DNA from 3 places in the Streptomyces sp. AK010 genome. Region 3 is predicted to be linked to each of the others. Evidence: predicted binding sites of a transcription regulator. Region 3 holds the regulator's gene; each other region holds the start of a gene.
What was found. The regulator HrcA, encoded in region 3, represses chaperone genes, less so after heat shock. The targets are predictions, from matches to a motif close to TTNGCACTCNGNNNNNCNGAGTGCNAA.
Positions count from the first base shown of each region.

Region 1 (5,947 bases), on a different contig from region 3:
AATCTGCGGGGCATGTCCTACCGGGCGCAGAAGCGCGAGATCTGCGGCATGCAGCGCTACCTGGAGCGGCGGTTCGGCAAGCGCCCCACCCTCTTCCGCCCGCCCTACGGCAGCTACGACCGGGCGACCCTGCGCGCCGCCAAGACCTGCGGCATCGCGTACGCCCCCCTGTGGAACCAGGAGGTCTTCGCCGACCACTGGGAGTACCGCGAGGGGGACCGCAAACTGCGCCGGGGCGACATCGTCCTCACGCACTTCCGGGGCCGCGACCAGTGGAAGGGCACGATGGCCGACATGATCCGCCGCTTCCTGAACAAGGTGACGGCCCAGGGATACGCGGTCGGGCGGCTGGAGGACTACCTGTGAGGCGGCCGGCCGCCGCCCTGCTGTGCGCGGTCCTGCTGGCCGGCTGCGCCGGGGGAGCGGGGGAGCGGCCGGGCGCCGCCGACGGCCGGGCACAGGACCCGCCCCGCGCGGAGGGCGACACCCGCCGGCTGCCGCCCGTCGTGGACCACATCCCCACCCGCGAACCCGTCGTCTTCCTCACCTACGACGACGGCGCAGAGCGCGACCCCCGCTTCGTCGGCCTCGTCCGCGAACGGCGCCTTCCCGTCAGCATGTTCCTCACCGACAGCGTCGTGGGCCCCGGCTACGGCCACTTCGCCCGGCTGCGCGCGGTCGGCGCGTCCATCCAGAACCACACCCTCGACCATCCGGCCCTGCGCGGCCTGCCCTACGCCGGCCAGCGCGCCGAGATCTGCGGCCAGCAGCACAAACTCCGCTCCCGCTTCGGCATCAGCCCCCACCTCTTCCGCCCGCCCTACGGCAGCTACGACCTGACGACCCTGCGCGCGGCGGCCGACTGCGGCGTCACGGCGGTCGTGCTGTGGCGCGCGTCCCTGGACGCCGACGGCGAACTGACCTACACCCGGGGCGAGCCGGGCCTGCGGCCCGGCGACATCGTCTCGGTGCCGGCGGGCGAGACGATGTCCCCGAGCCTGGCCGAACGGACCGTGCGGCTGCTGCGCGAGATCAAGCGGAAGGGGCTTCGGGTGGGGCGGCTGGAGGACCACCTGTAGGACCACCTGTAGGACACCTGCAGGACCACCGGTAGGGCCACCTGACGGACCACCGGTAGGGCCACCTGACGGACCGCCGGGCGGACCGTCCGAGGGACCGCCGGGCGGACCGTCCGAGGGACTGCCGGGCGGACCGTCCGACGGACCGGCTGGAGTGAGCACCCGGCCGACGCGCCGTCGGCAATTAGCAGTCCGCTTGACCGAGTGCTAATCGCAGTCATAGTCTCGGCTCTGGCACTCCTCCTAGGAGAGTGCCAACACAGCGACGGGCAGGTCCGGCACCCGCGACGACGGATCCACCTGGTCGCCACCTCAGACAGTTAACCCCGTGAGATCTCCGAAGGGGGAGGTCGGATCGTGACGACCACCAGCTCCAAGGTTGCCATCAAGCCGCTCGAGGACCGCATTGTGGTCCAGCCGCTCGACGCCGAGCAGACCACCGCCTCTGGCCTGGTCATCCCGGACACCGCCAAGGAGAAGCCCCAGGAGGGCGTCGTCCTGGCCGTGGGCCCGGGCCGCTTCGAGGACGGCAACCGTCTTCCGCTCGACGTCTCCGTCGGCGACGTCGTGCTCTACAGCAAGTACGGCGGCACCGAGGTGAAGTACAACGGCGAGGAGTACCTCGTCCTCTCGGCCCGCGACGTGCTCGCGATCGTCGAGAAGTAATTCACCCGGCATTACCAGCATTGCAGTGGACTGCGCCCCTGGCCCCCGCGACCGTATGAAGCCGGGCGTCGGGGGCGCGGTTCGTTTCACCCACGTTTTCCGAGAGGGCTGAACCGCTCCCATGGCGAAGATCCTGAAGTTCGACGAGGACGCCCGTCGCGCCCTCGAGCGCGGCGTCAACAAGCTTGCCGACACGGTCAAGGTGACGATCGGCCCCAAGGGCCGCAACGTCGTCATCGACAAGAAGTTCGGCGCTCCCACCATCACCAACGACGGTGTGACCATCGCCCGCGAGGTCGAGGTCGAGGACCCGTACGAGAACCTCGGTGCCCAGCTGGTCAAGGAGGTGGCGACCAAGACCAACGACATCGCGGGTGACGGTACGACCACCGCGACCGTGCTCGCCCAGGCGCTCGTGCGCGAGGGCCTGAAGAACGTCGCCGCCGGTGCCTCCCCGGCCGCCCTGAAGAAGGGCATCGACGCCGCCGTCGCCGCGGTCTCCGAGGAGCTCCTCGCGACCGCCCGGCCGATCGACGAGAAGTCCGACATCGCCGCCGTCGCCGGTCTGTCCGCCCAGGACACGCAGGTCGGCGAGCTCATCGCCGAGGCCATGGACAAGGTCGGCAAGGACGGTGTCATCACCGTCGAGGAGTCCAACACCTTCGGTCTGGAGCTGGACTTCACCGAGGGCATGGCCTTCGACAAGGGTTACCTGTCGCCGTACTTCGTGACGGACCAGGAGCGCATGGAAGCCGTCCTGGACGACCCGTACATCCTCATCACGCAGGGCAAGATCTCCGCCATCGCGGACCTCCTGCCGCTGCTGGAGAAGGTCATCCAGTCGAACGCCTCCAAGCCGCTGCTGATCATCGCCGAGGACGTCGAGGGCGAAGCCCTGTCGACCCTCGTCGTGAACAAGATCCGCGGCACGTTCAACGCCGTGGCCGTGAAGGCCCCCGGCTTCGGCGACCGCCGTAAGGCGATGCTGCAGGACCTGGCGATCCTCACCGGCGCCACGGTCGTCTCCGAGGAGGTCGGCCTCAAGCTCGACCAGGTCGGTCTGGACGTCCTCGGCTCCGCCCGCCGCGTCACCGTCACCAAGGACGACACCACGGTCGTCGACGGCGCCGGCAACAAGGACGACGTGCAGGGCCGCGTCGCCCAGATCAAGGCCGAGATCGAGAACACGGACTCCGACTGGGACCGCGAGAAGCTCCAGGAGCGTCTCGCGAAGCTGGCCGGCGGCGTGTGCGTCATCCGCGTCGGTGCCGCCACCGAGGTCGAGCTGAAGGAGCGCAAGCACCGTCTGGAGGACGCCATCTCCGCGACCCGCGCCGCGGTCGAGGAGGGCATCGTCTCCGGTGGTGGCTCCGCGCTCGTCCACGCCGTCAAGGTCCTCGAGGGCAACCTCGGCAAGACCGGCGACGAGGCCACCGGTGTCGCGGTCGTCCGCAAGGCCGCCGTCGAGCCGCTGCGCTGGATCGCCGAGAACGCCGGCCTGGAGGGCTACGTCATCACCTCCAAGGTCGCCGAGCTCGACAAGGGCCAGGGCTTCAACGCCGCCACCGGCGAGTACGGCGACCTGGTCAAGGCCGGCGTCATCGACCCGGTGAAGGTCACCCGCTCCGCCCTGGAGAACGCTGCCTCCATCGCCTCCCTCCTCCTCACGACCGAGACCCTGGTCGTCGAGAAGAAGGAAGAGGAAGAGCCGGCCGCCGCGGGCCACGGCCACGGCCACGCCCACTGACGACCAAGGTCGCCAGAGCCTGAGTGAGGGCCCGGCACCCCGGAAACGGGGTGCCGGGCCCTCACCGTTCCTCTCCACCGGTCAGGGAACCGAGGCGGCGGTCGTGGGCCTCCTGGACACCGGAACAGAAGGGGGGTGCGATGAGCCAGGCGCTCTATCAGGAACGGTCCCGGAATCCGCTGGCGCGCACCGTGGAACTCACCGAGGACCGGCTGCGCAGGGGCGGCCGGACCACACCGCTGGACGAGCTGAACCTCGTCGCCATGGCCGAGGCCTGTCTGCGCGGACACTGGCTGGGCGGCGGCGGTGCCGAACGCCCTCTCGCATCGCTCGTGCAGGGCCCGGGCAGCATCCCGGTCACCCGCGTGACCGGCACCACCACGCCCCTGAAGGTGCGCCGCACCGCCGACTTCGCCCGGGCGCTCGGCGAACTCGCCGTGCGCAGGAGCGGCGGAGCGGACCAGGTGGCCGCACTCGCCGCACGAGCCAGGGAGGAGGGCGTGCCGCTGTGGATCGCACGGCGGTATGCGCCGGGGCCCGCCGGGCCGGTCGCCGTCGCAGTGGACCGGCGCCTGGTCCGCGTGGACGTCTGGGGCCCGGGCGCTCCCGCCGTGCGCCTGCGGGCCCCCTACGGTTTCCATGGGGACTCGACGGTTCCGGGCAGTGGACTGGTCATGACCGTCGGGGACGTCGGCGCCCGGCTGATCCTGCGGAAGAAGTTCCGCAAGTCCAAGAGCAGCGTGGAGATACGCCTGCCCGACCGGTGCTGGACCCTGCGCCGCGAGACCGCGGAGGGCTCGTGTCTGCTGCGCGACGGCCGACGGGTCGCGCTGCTGACCCGCCCCTCACAGTGGCCCGGGCCCCCGCCCGGCTCGGTGCTGCTGCCACTGGCCGACGTGCGCCACGAGAGCCCCGACCCGCTGGACGCCGTCATGGCACACGCGGTCGCCGTGTCCTTCGGTCTCGGCGACACGACGGGCCTGGCCAGGTTCCGTGCCGTGCACTCCCGCCGGACCACGGACGACGACACCTGGGGCCACCCCTGGTTCAGCAACCTCGGCAGGGGCCGCGACGACAACGAACCCGGCGGCGGTGACGGCTGGGGCAGTGACGGCGGAGACGGAGGGGACGCAGGCGGGGGCGACGGAGGCGGTGGGGACGGCGGGGGCGGAGGAGGCGGCGACTAGTGCCGCGGCAGGCAACGTTCGCCCCGTCGCGACGCCCGGCACGCACTCTCGCCGCACCGGGCACAAACCCAAGTACATCCCGTACGAGGGCATGCACCCGGCACGCCGAGAGCACGCACCGGACGCCGCTCCTTGACGGGCAAACGTTGCCTGCCGCGGCACTAGCCGGCAGACGGCCGGCTGGCCGCCCCCCTCGTGAGCCCCTCGCCCGCCGGCTGCGGAGTCAGAGCTCCGTGGGCTCCAACGCGCCCAGCTGCTGCATCAGCCCCAGCCGGTCGTACTGCCACCAGCCCTCGGCGATCCTCCCGTCCGGCGTGCAGCGGTGGACGGTCGTCCCGGTCATGGTGACCTCCTGACCGGTCGGCTCGATCCCGAGGAAGTCGCCGGTGTGGCGCCCGTGGAACGTCCACCGGGTGCAGACCCGGTCGCCCTGCGCCATCTGGTCCTCGATGGTGAACGAGAAGTCGAACCCGCCCCGCCACACCTCCACCTCGCGCCGGACCGCGTCCAGCCCGATGACGTCCTGCACATTGGCGGGATCGTGGTCGTGGTAGTCCTCGATGAACACGTCGTTGAACGGCGGCGCGTTCCCCTGGCCCGGTGCGAGCTCGAAGAACCTGCGCGCGGTGGCCGCGTACAACTGCTCGTCCCGCACCACGTCCAGGTCCGTGAAGGTCGGCGTCTCCTCGCAGAGCGCCACCATGTCCTGGAAGATCCGGTCGGTCTCCGGCAGCCCGGAGTTGCGCATCGCCTCCTCGTACGAGGGGAACTCCACGATCTCCACGATGTGGGAGGAGTCGGCCCGGTCCTTCGCCACCACACTGTGCGACGCGGTCCGCTTCCCCTTGGTCTGCTCGACCCACCGGTCCATCAGCCGGTTCATCTCGTCGAGCCGGCTGGTCCTGCATTCGATGAGCTGTACGAAGGTCATGGCCTCGCCTCCGGCCCCCCTGGGTCCGGCTGAACAGTTTCATTGTCCCAGGGGGGAAGCCCGGGTGCCTCCCGGCTCATGGCGGAGGAAGAGGAGCCGGCCGACGCGCGCCTACTGCGGCCCGTACTTCCGCCCCGTCCTGGAGGACACCGCCCCCAGCATGCCCCGCGGCACCAGCTTCGCCGCCCCCATCAGCGCCTTGTAGCGCGGGTCCGGGATGGACAGCGTCTTGCCGCGCGCCAGATCGTGCAGCGCCGCCGCCACCAGCTTGTCCGCGTCGAGCCACATCCAGCCCGGGATGTTGTCGGTGCCCATCCCGGCCCGGTCGTGGAACTCG
Region 1 covers NZ_JACHCX010000027.1:61,839-67,785, reverse strand. Annotated here, with positions in the region: gene HDC93_RS34220 (polysaccharide deacetylase family protein) at 1-366, shown strand, start outside; gene HDC93_RS34215 (polysaccharide deacetylase family protein) at 333-1,079, shown strand; gene groES (co-chaperone GroES) at 1,437-1,745, shown strand; gene groL (chaperonin GroEL) at 1,867-3,492, shown strand; gene HDC93_RS34200 (hypothetical protein) at 3,633-4,679, shown strand; gene HDC93_RS34195 (ester cyclase) at 4,903-5,610, opposite strand; gene HDC93_RS34190 (SDR family oxidoreductase) at 5,722-5,947, opposite strand, start outside.
Region 1: groES (co-chaperone GroES) is a predicted target of HrcA. The motif match lies at 1,264-1,290, and genes of this name have one in related genera.

Region 2 (5,947 bases), on a different contig from region 3:
TTCGAGCCCGAGTCGACGACGACCAGCTCGTCGACGAGCGGCACCTGCCGCATCAGGTCGTGGCGGATGACGGAGGCGATGTCCCCGACCGTCGCCTCCTCGTTGAGCGCGGGCAGCACCACGCTGACCGTCTGGCCCGTGCGCTGCTTCGCGGCGAGCATCTGGTGGAGGGGGCGTTCGTTCGCTGACCAGGAGCGGGTGCTCAGCCAGCGCTCGACTTCTTTCAGCACCTCGGCGGCTCCTCTGCGTACTCTCGGCGGGACGGACTGCCCGCCGCGGTAGCGGCTGACGGGTACAGTCATCTCGCGGTTCGGACGACTATCTCAACTGTCCTGGTCGTCGGTTACAGTCTTGAACAAGGCGGATGACCATCGCATGTCCGGGGTCACCCGCCGCCTACAACCACATACAGCTCATCCAGAGGGGCAGAGGGAAACGGCCCGATGAAGCCCCGGCAACCCTCCAGTCGGTACTCGTAGGTCACGGTCGACCACAGGCGCGAGGCTCCCGGCTCGGGAAGGTGCCAAATCCGTCTCACGGCGAGATGCGTCGTGAGGAAGATGAGGAGAAAGGGCCTCGCCTCACATGGCTGCGCAGACTGTTGCAAGCACCACTGAATCCACCGTAGACCTCGGCCCCGCCGCCGCGCTGAGCTGCCGCGAGTGCGGTCACCGCGTGCCCCTCGGCCCGGTCTTCGCGTGCCAGGAGTGTTTCGGCCCGCTGGAGATCGCCTACGACTTCTCGGCCTACGAAACCGAAGAGCTCCGCAAGCGCATCGAAGCGGGACCCGCGAACATCTGGCGCTACGCCCCGCTGCTGCCGGTCCCGGCCGACGTCGCGGACAAGCCGAACATCAACCCCGGCTGGACCAAGCTCGTCAAGGCCGACAACCTCGCGCGCGAGCTGGGCGTCGACGCGGGCAAGCTGTTCGTGAAGGACGACTCCGGCAACCCGACGCACTCCTTCAAGGACCGCGTCGTGGCCCAGGCCCTGGAGGCCGCCCGCGCCTTCGGCTTCACCACGCTCTCCTGCTCCTCCACCGGTAACCTCGCCGGTGCGGTGGGCGCCGCCGCGGCCCGCGCCGGCTTCCGCTCCTGCGTGTTCATCCCGCACGACCTGGAGCAGGGCAAGGTCGTGATGGCCGCGGTCTACGGCGGCGAGCTCGTCGGCATCGAGGGCAACTACGACGACGTGAACCGCTTCTGTTCGGAGCTGATCGGCGACCCGGCGGGTGAGGGCTGGGGCTTCGTCAACGTCAACCTCCGGCCGTACTACGCGGAGGGCTCCAAGACCCTCGCGTACGAGATCTGCGAGCAGCTCGGCTGGCAGCTGCCGGACCAGCTGGTGGTGCCGATCGCCTCCGGCTCGCAGCTGACGAAGATCGACAAGGGTCTTCAGGAGCTGATCAAGCTCGGGCTGGTCGAGGACAAGCCGTACAAGATCTTCGGTGCGCAGGCCGAGGGCTGCTCGCCGGTGTCCGTCGCCTACAAGGCCGGGCACGACGTCGTCCGCCCGCAGAAGCCGGACACCATCGCCAAGTCCCTCGCCATCGGCAACCCGGCGGACGGGCCCTACGTGCTGGACATCGCGCGGCGGACCGGCGGTGCGGTGGAGGACGTGAACGACGAGCAGGTCGTCGACGCGATCAAGATCCTTGCGCGGACCGAGGGGATCTTCGCGGAGACCGCCGGTGGGGTGACGGTGGGCGTGACGAAGAAGCTGATCGAGAGCGGGGTGCTCGACCCCACCAAGACCACTGTCGTGCTCAACACCGGGGACGGTCTGAAGACGCTGGACGCGGTGGCGGGGACCGGGCTCACCGCGACCATTCGTCCCAGCCTCGAGTCGTTCCGTGAGGCCGGGCTCGTCTGAGCGTCGTTGTTCGCCGCGGGCCTGTGGGGGCTGGTCGCGCCCACGCGGCGGAGCCGCGCATCGACACAGCCCCGCGCCCCCAGATGCGCGGCCCAGCCGTAGCTTCCATCGAAACCGGAGGTTTTGAAGTCATGAGCGTCACCGTTCGGATCCCCACCATCCTGCGTACCTACACCGGCGGGCAGGCCGAGGTCGCCGCCGAGGGTGCGAACCTCGGCGAGGTCATCGCCGACCTGGAGAAGAACCACACCGGGATCGCCGCCCGGGTGCTGGACGACCAGGGCAAGCTGCGCCGGTTCGTCAACGTGTACGTCAACGACGACGACGTGCGGTTCGAGCAGGGTCTGGAGACGGCCACGCCGGACGGTGCCGGTGTGTCGATCATTCCCGCCGTCGCCGGCGGCTGAACCGGTCGAACGGCTTGCTTGTTACCTTCGGTAACGACGGTCACTGAGAGTTTATCGGATTGCCCCCTCCGTGAGAGAAGCGGAGGGGGCAATTCTGTGTGATTGAGCGCGGTACAGTTGGGGAACGCGATCCCGGTCCCCTGATCGGAACCCTGAATTCCCGCTGCGAGCCCGACAAGATGTAGCCAAAGTGTGCGCGTCTTTTGCGGCTTTTGTTCCCTTTGTGTGGCCCGACTTGCCCTGAATTCAGACGAATTCTCCCCACATTCCGGACCCGGTGCGTCCAGAATTCTCGTCCGATTGACCTGTTGCAGACGGCAGTTGGACAGATACATTCAGCCGCGGTCGACGCGTTCCGGCGCACGCCCCCAACCGTGGGGGGTGAGGTCTGACCCGGATCCGCGAAGTGTGGATCTGTGCAAGGGCCAGTAATAGGGGAGTTAGGCATGGCTCAGGGCACCGTCAAGTGGTTCAACGCGGAGAAGGGGTACGGCTTCATCGCGGTCGACGGTGGTGCGGATGTTTTCGTCCACTACAGCGCGATTCAGATGGACGGCTACCGCACCCTTGAAGAGGGTCAGCGGGTCGAGTTCGAGATCTCGCAGGGCCAGAAGGGGCCGCAGGCCGACATGGTTCGCGTCGCTGCCTGAACGCGCACCACGACCAACGCTTCAAGCGACCGGTCTTCTCTGAAGGGCCCGCACCCCCCGGGGTGCGGGCCCTTCGGTCTGTTCGAACGGCCTGCGGGGTGGTGTGCGCGGGCGGCTGACGGCCCCGCCCGATCCCCGGGGGGGGGGCGCTTGCGCCCGCCCGTCGCCCGACCGCCACGCCTCGACGAGCACTCGCTACGCGAGCGCGCCTTGCACTCTCGGGGGTCGAGTGCTAATCATTGCGTTAGCACTCTGAAGGTGAGAGTGACAACGTAAGGACCGGGTCGGTGAGGCCCGCAGGCCGGGTGGGAAGGAACCACAAGGCTGGCGAGCCGTCCGTCGCGGGCGCGGGCGCGGTCCGAAGTAATCACCCCCAGTCCTGGAGGGACCACTTCACATGGCCAAGATCATCGCGTTCGACGAGGAGGCGCGGCGCGGCCTCGAGCGCGGCATGAACCAGCTCGCGGACGCCGTCAAGGTGACGCTCGGCCCCAAGGGCCGCAACGTCGTCCTCGAGAAGAAGTGGGGTGCGCCCACGATCACCAACGATGGTGTCTCCATCGCCAAGGAGATCGAGCTCGAGGACCCGTACGAGAAGATCGGCGCCGAGCTGGTCAAGGAAGTCGCCAAGAAGACGGACGACGTCGCCGGTGACGGTACGACCACCGCGACCGTTCTCGCCCAGGCCCTGGTCAAGGAGGGTCTGCGCAACGTAGCCGCCGGCGCCAACCCGATGGCCCTCAAGCGCGGTATCGAGCGCGCCGTCGAGGCCGTCTCCGCCGCCCTGCTGGAGCAGGCGAAGGATGTCGAGACCAAGGAGCAGATCGCTTCCACGGCCTCCATCTCCGCCGCCGACACCCAGATCGGCGAGCTCATCGCCGAGGCCATGGACAAGGTCGGCAAGGAAGGCGTCATCACCGTCGAGGAGTCCCAGACCTTCGGTCTGGAGCTGGAGCTCACCGAGGGTATGCGCTTCGACAAGGGCTACATCTCGGCGTACTTCGCCACCGACATGGAGCGTATGGAGGCCGTCCTCGACGACCCGTACATCCTGATCGCGAACTCGAAGATCAGCAACGTCAAGGACCTGCTGCCGCTCCTCGAGAAGGTCATGCAGTCCGGCAAGCCGCTGCTGATCATCGCCGAGGACGTCGAGGGCGAGGCCCTGTCGACCCTGGTCGTCAACAAGATCCGCGGCACCTTCAAGTCCGTCGCCGTCAAGGCCCCGGGCTTCGGCGACCGCCGCAAGGCGATGCTGCAGGACATCGGCATCCTCACCGGCGGCGAGGTGATCTCCGAGGAGGTCGGCCTCAAGCTGGAGAACGCCACGATCGACCTGCTGGGCAAGGCCCGCAAGGTCGTCATCACCAAGGACGAGACCACCATCGTCGACGGTGCCGGCTCCGCCGACCAGGTCGCCGGCCGGGTCAACCAGATCCGCGCCGAGATCGAGAACAGCGACTCGGACTACGACCGCGAGAAGCTGCAGGAGCGCCTGGCGAAGCTCGCCGGCGGTGTCGCGGTCATCAAGGCCGGTGCCGCCACCGAGGTGGAGCTCAAGGAGCGCAAGCACCGCATCGAGGACGCCGTGCGCAACGCCAAGGCGGCCGTCGAGGAGGGCATCGTCGCGGGTGGTGGCGTGGCCCTGCTGCAGGCCTCCTCGGTCTTCGAGAAGCTGGACCTGGAGGGTGACGAGCAGACCGGCGCCAACGCCGTGAAGCTGGCCCTGGAGGCCCCGCTCAAGCAGATCGCCGTCAACGGTGGCCTCGAGGGTGGCGTCATCGTCGAGAAGGTGCGCAACCTGCCCGTCGGCCACGGCCTGAACGCCGCGACCGGTGAGTACGTCGACATGATCGCCGAGGGCATCATCGACCCGGCGAAGGTGACCCGCTCTGCCCTGCAGAACGCCGCCTCCATCGCCGCGCTGTTCCTCACCACCGAGGCCGTCATCGCCGACAAGCCGGAGAAGGCCGCCGCGCCCGCCGGCGGCGGCATGCCGGGCGGTGACATGGACTTCTGATCGACCCCAGGGTTGATCAACGGTCTTACCGAGGGCGGCACTTCCTGTTCCGACAGGGGGTGCCGCCCTCGGGCGTGTCCGGGTGTGCGCCGTCGGGAGGGTCCGGGGGTGCCGCCCTCGGGCGTGTCCGGGTGTGCGCCGTCGGGAGGGTCCGGGGTGCGCCCTCAGGCCTGTCAGGGGTACGCCCTCTCGCCTGTCCGGGAGTGCACCCCTCGCGTGTCCGGGATCACAGCGCAGACGGGATGCCGCGGCCGGGCCGGGTGGTTGAACCATGCGTCCTATGCGTATGCACATACCATTCGGTACCCCCAAGGGAGCCCCCACGTGACTGTCGCCGCCTCCGCATCCCGCGCCGCCGAAATCCTGTCCCGGCCCGTATCGCTGGGCGGCCTGACCGTTCCGAACCGGATCGCGATGGCGCCGATGACCCGCATGTTCTCCCCGGGCGGCGTGCCCGGCGACGACGTCGTCTCGTACTACGCGCGCCGCGCCGCCGCCGGAGTCGGCCTGATCGTCACCGAGGGCACCTACGTCGGCCACGACTCGGCCGGGCAGAGCGACCGCGTGCCGCGCTTCCACGGCGAGGAGCAGCTCGCGGGCTGGGCGAAGGTCGCCGAGGCGGTGCACGCCGCGGGCGGCACGATCGTGCCCCAGCTGTGGCACATCGGCATGGTCCGCAACCAGGGCGAGCCCCCCGTCGCCGACGCCCCCGCCGTCGGCCCCTCCGGCCTGCGCATCGGCGCGACGGAGCCCACCGGCAAGGCCATGACCCAGGCCGACATCGACGCCGTCATCGGCTCGTTCGCCGAGGCCGCCGCCGCCGCCGAGCGCATCGGCTTCGACGGCGTCGAACTGCACGGCGCCCACGGCTACCTGCTCGACCAGTTCCTCTGGGAGGGCACCAACCGCCGCACCGACGCCTACGGCGGCGACCGGGTCGCCCGCGCCAAGCTCTCGGAGGAGATCGTCGCGGCCGTCCGCGAGACCGTCTCCGCCGA
Region 2 covers NZ_JACHCX010000002.1:137,098-143,044, forward strand. Annotated here, with positions in the region: gene HDC93_RS03880 (glucosyl-3-phosphoglycerate synthase) at 1-230, opposite strand, end outside; SAM riboswitch class I at 411-567, shown strand; gene thrC (threonine synthase) at 586-1,872, shown strand; gene HDC93_RS03890 (MoaD/ThiS family protein) at 2,004-2,279, shown strand; gene HDC93_RS03895 (cold-shock protein) at 2,726-2,929, shown strand; gene groL (chaperonin GroEL) at 3,327-4,949, shown strand; gene HDC93_RS03905 (NADH:flavin oxidoreductase) at 5,274-5,947, shown strand, end outside.
Region 2: groL (chaperonin GroEL) is a predicted target of HrcA. The motif match lies at 3,139-3,165, and genes of this name have one in related genera.

Region 3 (5,947 bases):
CTTCCTCGCCGAAGCCTCCGACCTGCTCGCCGGGCAGCTCGACGAGGACCTGGTCGCGGCCCTCGCCGGGCAGCTGATCGTGCCCCGGCTGGCCGACTGGTGCGCGGTGTGGCTGGAGGACGAGGCCACCGGCGGCGGCTGGAGCGGCGGAGCGGGCGCGGGCGGACCGCGCCTCGCCCGGGTCTGGCACGGCAGCGAGAACCGCATCGAGGAGCTGCGCCGCGTCCTGGAGAAGGACCCGCCGCAGCCGTTCGACCCGACGGGGTCGTCGTCCCCGTTCGAACGCGGCCGGGATCGGGGCAGATCGGGGCCCGTCGACTACCCCTGGCCCGGCGAGGCGCTCGGCGACGGCGAGCCCGGCTCGGCCCTCGCGTACCGGCTGGTCGCCGGGGGACGCCCGCTGGGCACCCTCGTCATCGGCCGCTCCGGGAAGGCCGGCTTCCCCGACGAGATCACCGGCCTCGCGGAGGACCTCAGCCGCCGGGTGGCCCTCGCCATCGGCGCCGCCCGCCAGTACGCCCGCCAGGCCACCATCAGCGCCGTCCTGCAGCGCGGCCTGCTGCCCGGCGCCGTGGCCGAGATCCCCGGCATGCGCAGCGCCCTCGTCTACGAGCCGTGCGACAAGGGCGGGCCGAGCGGCGACTTCTACGACCTGTTCCCGGCCGGCGACGGCCGCTGGTGCTTCGCCGTGGGCGACGTCCAGGGCAAGGGCCCCGAGGCGGCCGTCGTGATCGGCCTGGCCCGGCCCTGGCTGCGGCTGCTGGCCCGCGAGGGCTACCGGGTCGCCGACGTCCTCGACCGCCTCAACCAACTGCTCCTCGACGACGCCACGGAGGCCGCCGACGCGGCGGCCCGGGCGCTGGTGGCCGCGGGCGCGCGTCCGACCCCGCCCGGCGACGGCCCCCAGACGCGCTTCCTGTCCCTGCTGTACGGCGAGCTCGCGCCCTTCGACGGCGGCGTCCGCTGCACCGTCGCCTCCGCCGGGCACCCGCTGCCGCTGCTGCTCGGGGCGGGCGGCGAGGTCCACACGGCCGCGCAGCCCCAGACCCTCCTCGGTGTCGTGGAGGACGCCACCTACACCAGCGAGACCTTCGAGCTGCGCTCCGGCGACACGCTGCTGTGCGTCACCGACGGCGTGACCGAGCGCCGCTCGGGCTCCCGCCAGTTCGACGACGGGGACGGGCTCGCGACGGCGCTGGCCGGGTGCGCCGGGCTGGACGCGCAGCTGATAGCCGAGCGGATCAAGCGGCTGGTGCACGAGTTCGGGGCACGTCCGCCCGCGGACGATCTCGCGCTGCTGGTCCTCCAGGCGGACTGACAGCCGCTCCGGGCGGAGCGGGCGCGCCGGTGCTGGACAATGGAAGGCATGCCTTCCGCACTCCCCGACGGCGAGCCCGTCCCCGACGACGGCGCGCTGCCCGCGTCCGCGCTCGCCGGGGCCGCCGACCGCCCGCTCGGGTTCTACCTGCACGTCCCGTACTGCGCGACCCGCTGCGGCTACTGCGACTTCAACACGTACACCGCGACCGAGCTGCGCGGCACCGGCGGGGTGCTGGCCTCCCGCGACAACTACGCCGAGACGCTGGCCCACGAGGTCCGGCTGGCGCGCAAGGTGCTGGGTGACGATCCGCGGCCGGTGCGCACGGTGTTCGTGGGCGGGGGCACGCCCACGCTGCTGGACGCCGGGGATCTCGTACGGATGCTGAAGGCCGTGCGGGACGAGTTCGGGCTGGCGGAGGACGCCGAGGTCACCACCGAGGCGAACCCGGAGTCGGTCGACCCCGCGTATCTGGCCGCCCTGCGCGAGGGGGGCTTCAACCGGATCTCCTTCGGGATGCAGAGTGCGCGGCAGCACGTGCTGACGGTGCTGGACCGGACGCACACGCCGGGGCGGCCCGAGGCGTGTGTGGCGGAGGCAAGGGCGGCCGGGTTCGAGCACGTCAACCTCGACCTGATCTACGGCACGCCGGGGGAGTCCGACGACGACTGGCGGGCCTCGCTGGACGCGGTGCTGGGGGCCGGGCCGGATCACGTCAGTGCGTACGCCCTGATCGTCGAGGAGGGGACGCAGCTCGCGCGGCGGATCCGTCGCGGCGAGGTGCCGATGACCGACGACGACGTGCACGCCGACCGGTACCTGATCGCGGACGAGGTTCTCTCCGGCGCGGGCTTCGCGTGGTACGAGGTGTCGAACTGGGCGACCTCGCGGGCCGGGCGGTGCCTGCACAACGAGCTGTACTGGCGGGGGGCCGACTGGTGGGGGGCCGGGCCCGGTGCGCACAGTCACGTGGGCGGGGTGCGGTGGTGGAACGTCAAGCATCCGGGGGCGTACGCGGCCGCGCTGGCGGCGGGGCGGTCGCCGGGGGCCGGGCGTGAGGTGCTGAGCGATGAGGATCGGCGGGTCGAGCGGATTCTGCTGGAGCTGCGGCTCAGGGAGGGCGTGCCGTTGTCGCTGCTGCGGGAGGAGGGGCTGGCGGCCTCGCGCAAAGCGTTGGCGGATGGGCTCCTGGACGCCGGGGCGTATGAGGAGGGCCGGGCCGTGCTCACGCTGCGCGGGAGGCTGCTGGCGGACGGGGTTGTCCGGGACCTCGTGGACTGAGGTGCCCGGGGTGCGGGCTGACGCGGGGTGGGTCCGCAGCCCGGCGTAGCGGGGTGCCGCTCTCCTTGGGACGGGAGCCGCCCTCAGCGGCACGCATGCCCGCAGCCGGGCGGCTGCGCGTGCCCGCGGCGGGGACGGGGCGGAACGTGTGCCCGCAGCTGGGCGGCTGCGCGCCGGCGACCCAGCCGCGCGGCTGGGTCGCCGGCGCGCGTGCCGCTGTCAGGGCGCCGTCACGAAGTCGATCAGTTCTTCCACCCGGCCCAGCAGTTCCGGCTCCAGGTCCTTGTACGAGTGGACCCCCGACAGGATCCGCTGCCAGGCGGCACCGGTGTTCTCCGGCCAGCCCAGAGCCCTGCACACGCCTGTCTTCCAGTCCTGGCCGCGGGGGACCCGGGGCCAGGCGGCGATGCCCAGGGACGACGGTTTCACCGCCTCCCAGATGTCGATGTACGGGTGGCCGACGACCAGCGCGTGCTCGCTCGTCACCGACTGTGCGATGCGCCACTCCTTCGAGCCCGGTACGAGGTGGTCCACCAGGACGCCCAGCCGTGCGTCGGGGCCGGGGGCGAACTCGGAGACGATCGACGGCAGGTCGTCGACGCCCTCCAGGTACTCCACGACCACGCCCTCGATGCGCAGGTCGTCGCCCCACACCTTCTCGACCAGTTCGGCGTCGTGCCGGCCCTCGACGTAGACGCGGCCGGCGCGGGCGACACGCGCGCGTGCGCCGGGGACGGCCACCGAACCGGAGGCCGTGCGGGTGGGACGCGCTAGGCCGCCCGGCGAGGGGCGGACGAGGGTCACCACCCTGCCCTCCAGCAGGAAGCCGCGCGGCTCCATCGGGAACACCCGGTGCTTGCCGAAGCGGTCCTCCAGCGTCACCGTGCCGGCCTCGCAGCGGATCACCGCGCCGCAGAAGCCGGTCCCCGGCTCCTCCACCACCAGGCCCGGCTCCGCCGCCACCTCGGGCACCGGTTTCGGCTTCTTCCACGGCGGGGTCAGATCGGCGGAGTACGGGCGCATTCGGATGACGATAGGAGAAGGCGAACGGTGATCACCGCGACACGCCGAAACGCGCCGCCAGCGCGTCCCGTTGCCCCCGCACGAACGCCGCGTCCACCACCGCTCCGTGACCGGGCACGTACACCGCGTCCTCACCGCCCAGGTCGAGCAGCCGGTCCAGGGCGGCCGGCCAGTGCGACGGCACCGCGTCGGGGCCCGCCTGCGGCTCGCCGGACTCCTCGACCAGGTCGCCGCAGAACACCACCTCCGGATCGCCCGGCACCAGCACCGCCAGATCGTGCGCGGTGTGCCCCGGGCCGACGTTCGCCAGCAGCACCTGCCGTCCGCCGCCCAGGTCGAGCGTCCACTCGCCGGAGACCAGGTGGCCGGGCGGGGTCAGCCGCTCCGCCGCCTCCCGGGCCGTGGCCGCCGCCAGGCCCTGGCGCACCCCGTCCTCGCGCAGCTCCTCGCGGTCCCGCACCCGCGTCAGCAGCGCGTCCACACCCACCGCGCCGAACACCTCCGTGTCCGGGAGCGCCGCGGCGCCGAAGACATGGTCGAAGTGCGGGTGGGTCAGCGCGAGATGTGTCACACGGTGACCGGTGAGTGCCCGCGCCTGCGCGCCCAGTTTCGCGCCCTCGGCGAGGCTCGACCCCGCGTCGATCATGAGGACCGCCCCCTCCCCGGCGACCAGCCCGGTCGTGCAGTCCCACACCGGCAGCCGGCACCGCCCCACACCGGCGGCCACGCGCTCCCATCCGAGGTCTTCCCAAGTCACCGTCATACGGCGACGCTAGCGGTGCGCCCCACTCGGGGCACGGCGCCGCACGACCAGCCTTGCCGGGGGTGTACCCCACCGCCGTACACTGGGCCGGGGAATGCTGGCACTCGCATGCGCAGAGTGCCAGGCTCGACAGGCAGGACAACGGGCGGACGACTTCTGGAGGTGTGCGCGATGCTCAGTGAACGCAGGCTGCAGGTGCTGCGCGCCATCGTCCAGGACTACGTCGGCACCGAGGAGCCGGTGGGCTCCAAGGCCCTCACCGAGCGGCACAGCCTCGGCGTCTCCCCGGCCACCGTCCGCAACGACATGGCGGCCCTGGAGGACGAGGGGTTCATCGCCCAGCCGCACACCAGTGCCGGGCGCATCCCCACCGACAAGGGCTATCGGCTGTTCGTCGACAAGCTCGCCGGCGTCAAGCCGATGACCGCGCCCGAGCGGCGCGCGATCCAGAACTTTCTGGAGGGCGCCGTCGACCTCGACGACGTCGTGGCGCGTACGGTGCGGCTGCTCGCGCAGCTCACGCGTCAGGTCGCCGTCGTGCAATACCCCTCGCTGACCCGTTCGACGGTGCGGCACGTGGAGCTGCTCTCCCTCGCGCCCGCGCGCGTGATGCTCGTGCTGATCACGGACACCGGGCGGGTCGAGCAGCGGGTCGTCGACTGCCCGGCGCCCTTCGGCGACGCCTCGCTCGCGGATCTGCGCGCCCGGCTCAACAGCCGTGTGGCGAACCGCCGTTTCGCGGATGTGCCGAGTCTGGTGGAGGATCTCCCGGAGGCGTTCGAGCACGAGGACCGGGGTACGGTCTCCACGGTGCTCTCCACACTCCTGGAGACGCTCGTCGAGGAGAACGAGGAGCGGCTGATGATCGGCGGCACCGCCAATCTGACCCGCTTCGGGCATGACTTCCCTCTCACGATCCGGCCGGTGCTGGAGGCGCTGGAGGAGCAGGTCGTGCTCCTCAAGCTGCTCGGCGAGGCGCAGGATCCGGGCGTGACCGTACGGATCGGTCACGAGAACGCCCACGAAGGACTCAACTCCACGTCCGTCGTGTCGGTCGGCTACGGTTCGGGCGGCGAGGCACTCGCCAAGCTCGGCGTGGTCGGACCGACCCGCATGGACTACCCGGGAACGATGGGAGCGGTACGCGCAGTGGCACGGTACGTCGGACAGATCCTGGCGGAGTCGTAGTGGCCACGGACTACTACGCCGTACTCGGCGTGCGCCGCGACGCGTCGCAGGAAGAGATCAAGAAGGCCTTCCGGCGGCTCGCGCGCGAGCTGCACCCGGACGTCAACCCCGATCCGAAGACCCAGGAGCGGTTCAAGGAGATCAACGCCGCTTACGAGGTGCTGTCGGACCCGCAGAAGAAGCAGGTCTACGACCTCGGCGGCGACCCGCTCTCGCAGGCCGGTGGCGGCGGCGCGGGCGGCTTCGGTGCCGGCGGCTTCGGGAACTTCTCGGACATCATGGACGCGTTCTTCGGCACGGCGTCGCAGCGCGGACCGCGCTCGCGCACCCGCCGCGGCCAGGACGCGATGATCCGCATCGAGGTGGAACTCGAC
Region 3 covers NZ_JACHCX010000015.1:154,604-160,550, reverse strand. Annotated here, with positions in the region: gene HDC93_RS26635 (SpoIIE family protein phosphatase) at 1-1,318, shown strand, start outside; gene hemW (radical SAM family heme chaperone HemW) at 1,367-2,599, shown strand; gene HDC93_RS26625 (DUF3097 domain-containing protein) at 2,819-3,622, opposite strand; gene HDC93_RS26620 (MBL fold metallo-hydrolase) at 3,654-4,385, opposite strand; gene hrcA (heat-inducible transcriptional repressor HrcA) at 4,557-5,573, shown strand; gene dnaJ (molecular chaperone DnaJ) at 5,573-5,947, shown strand, end outside.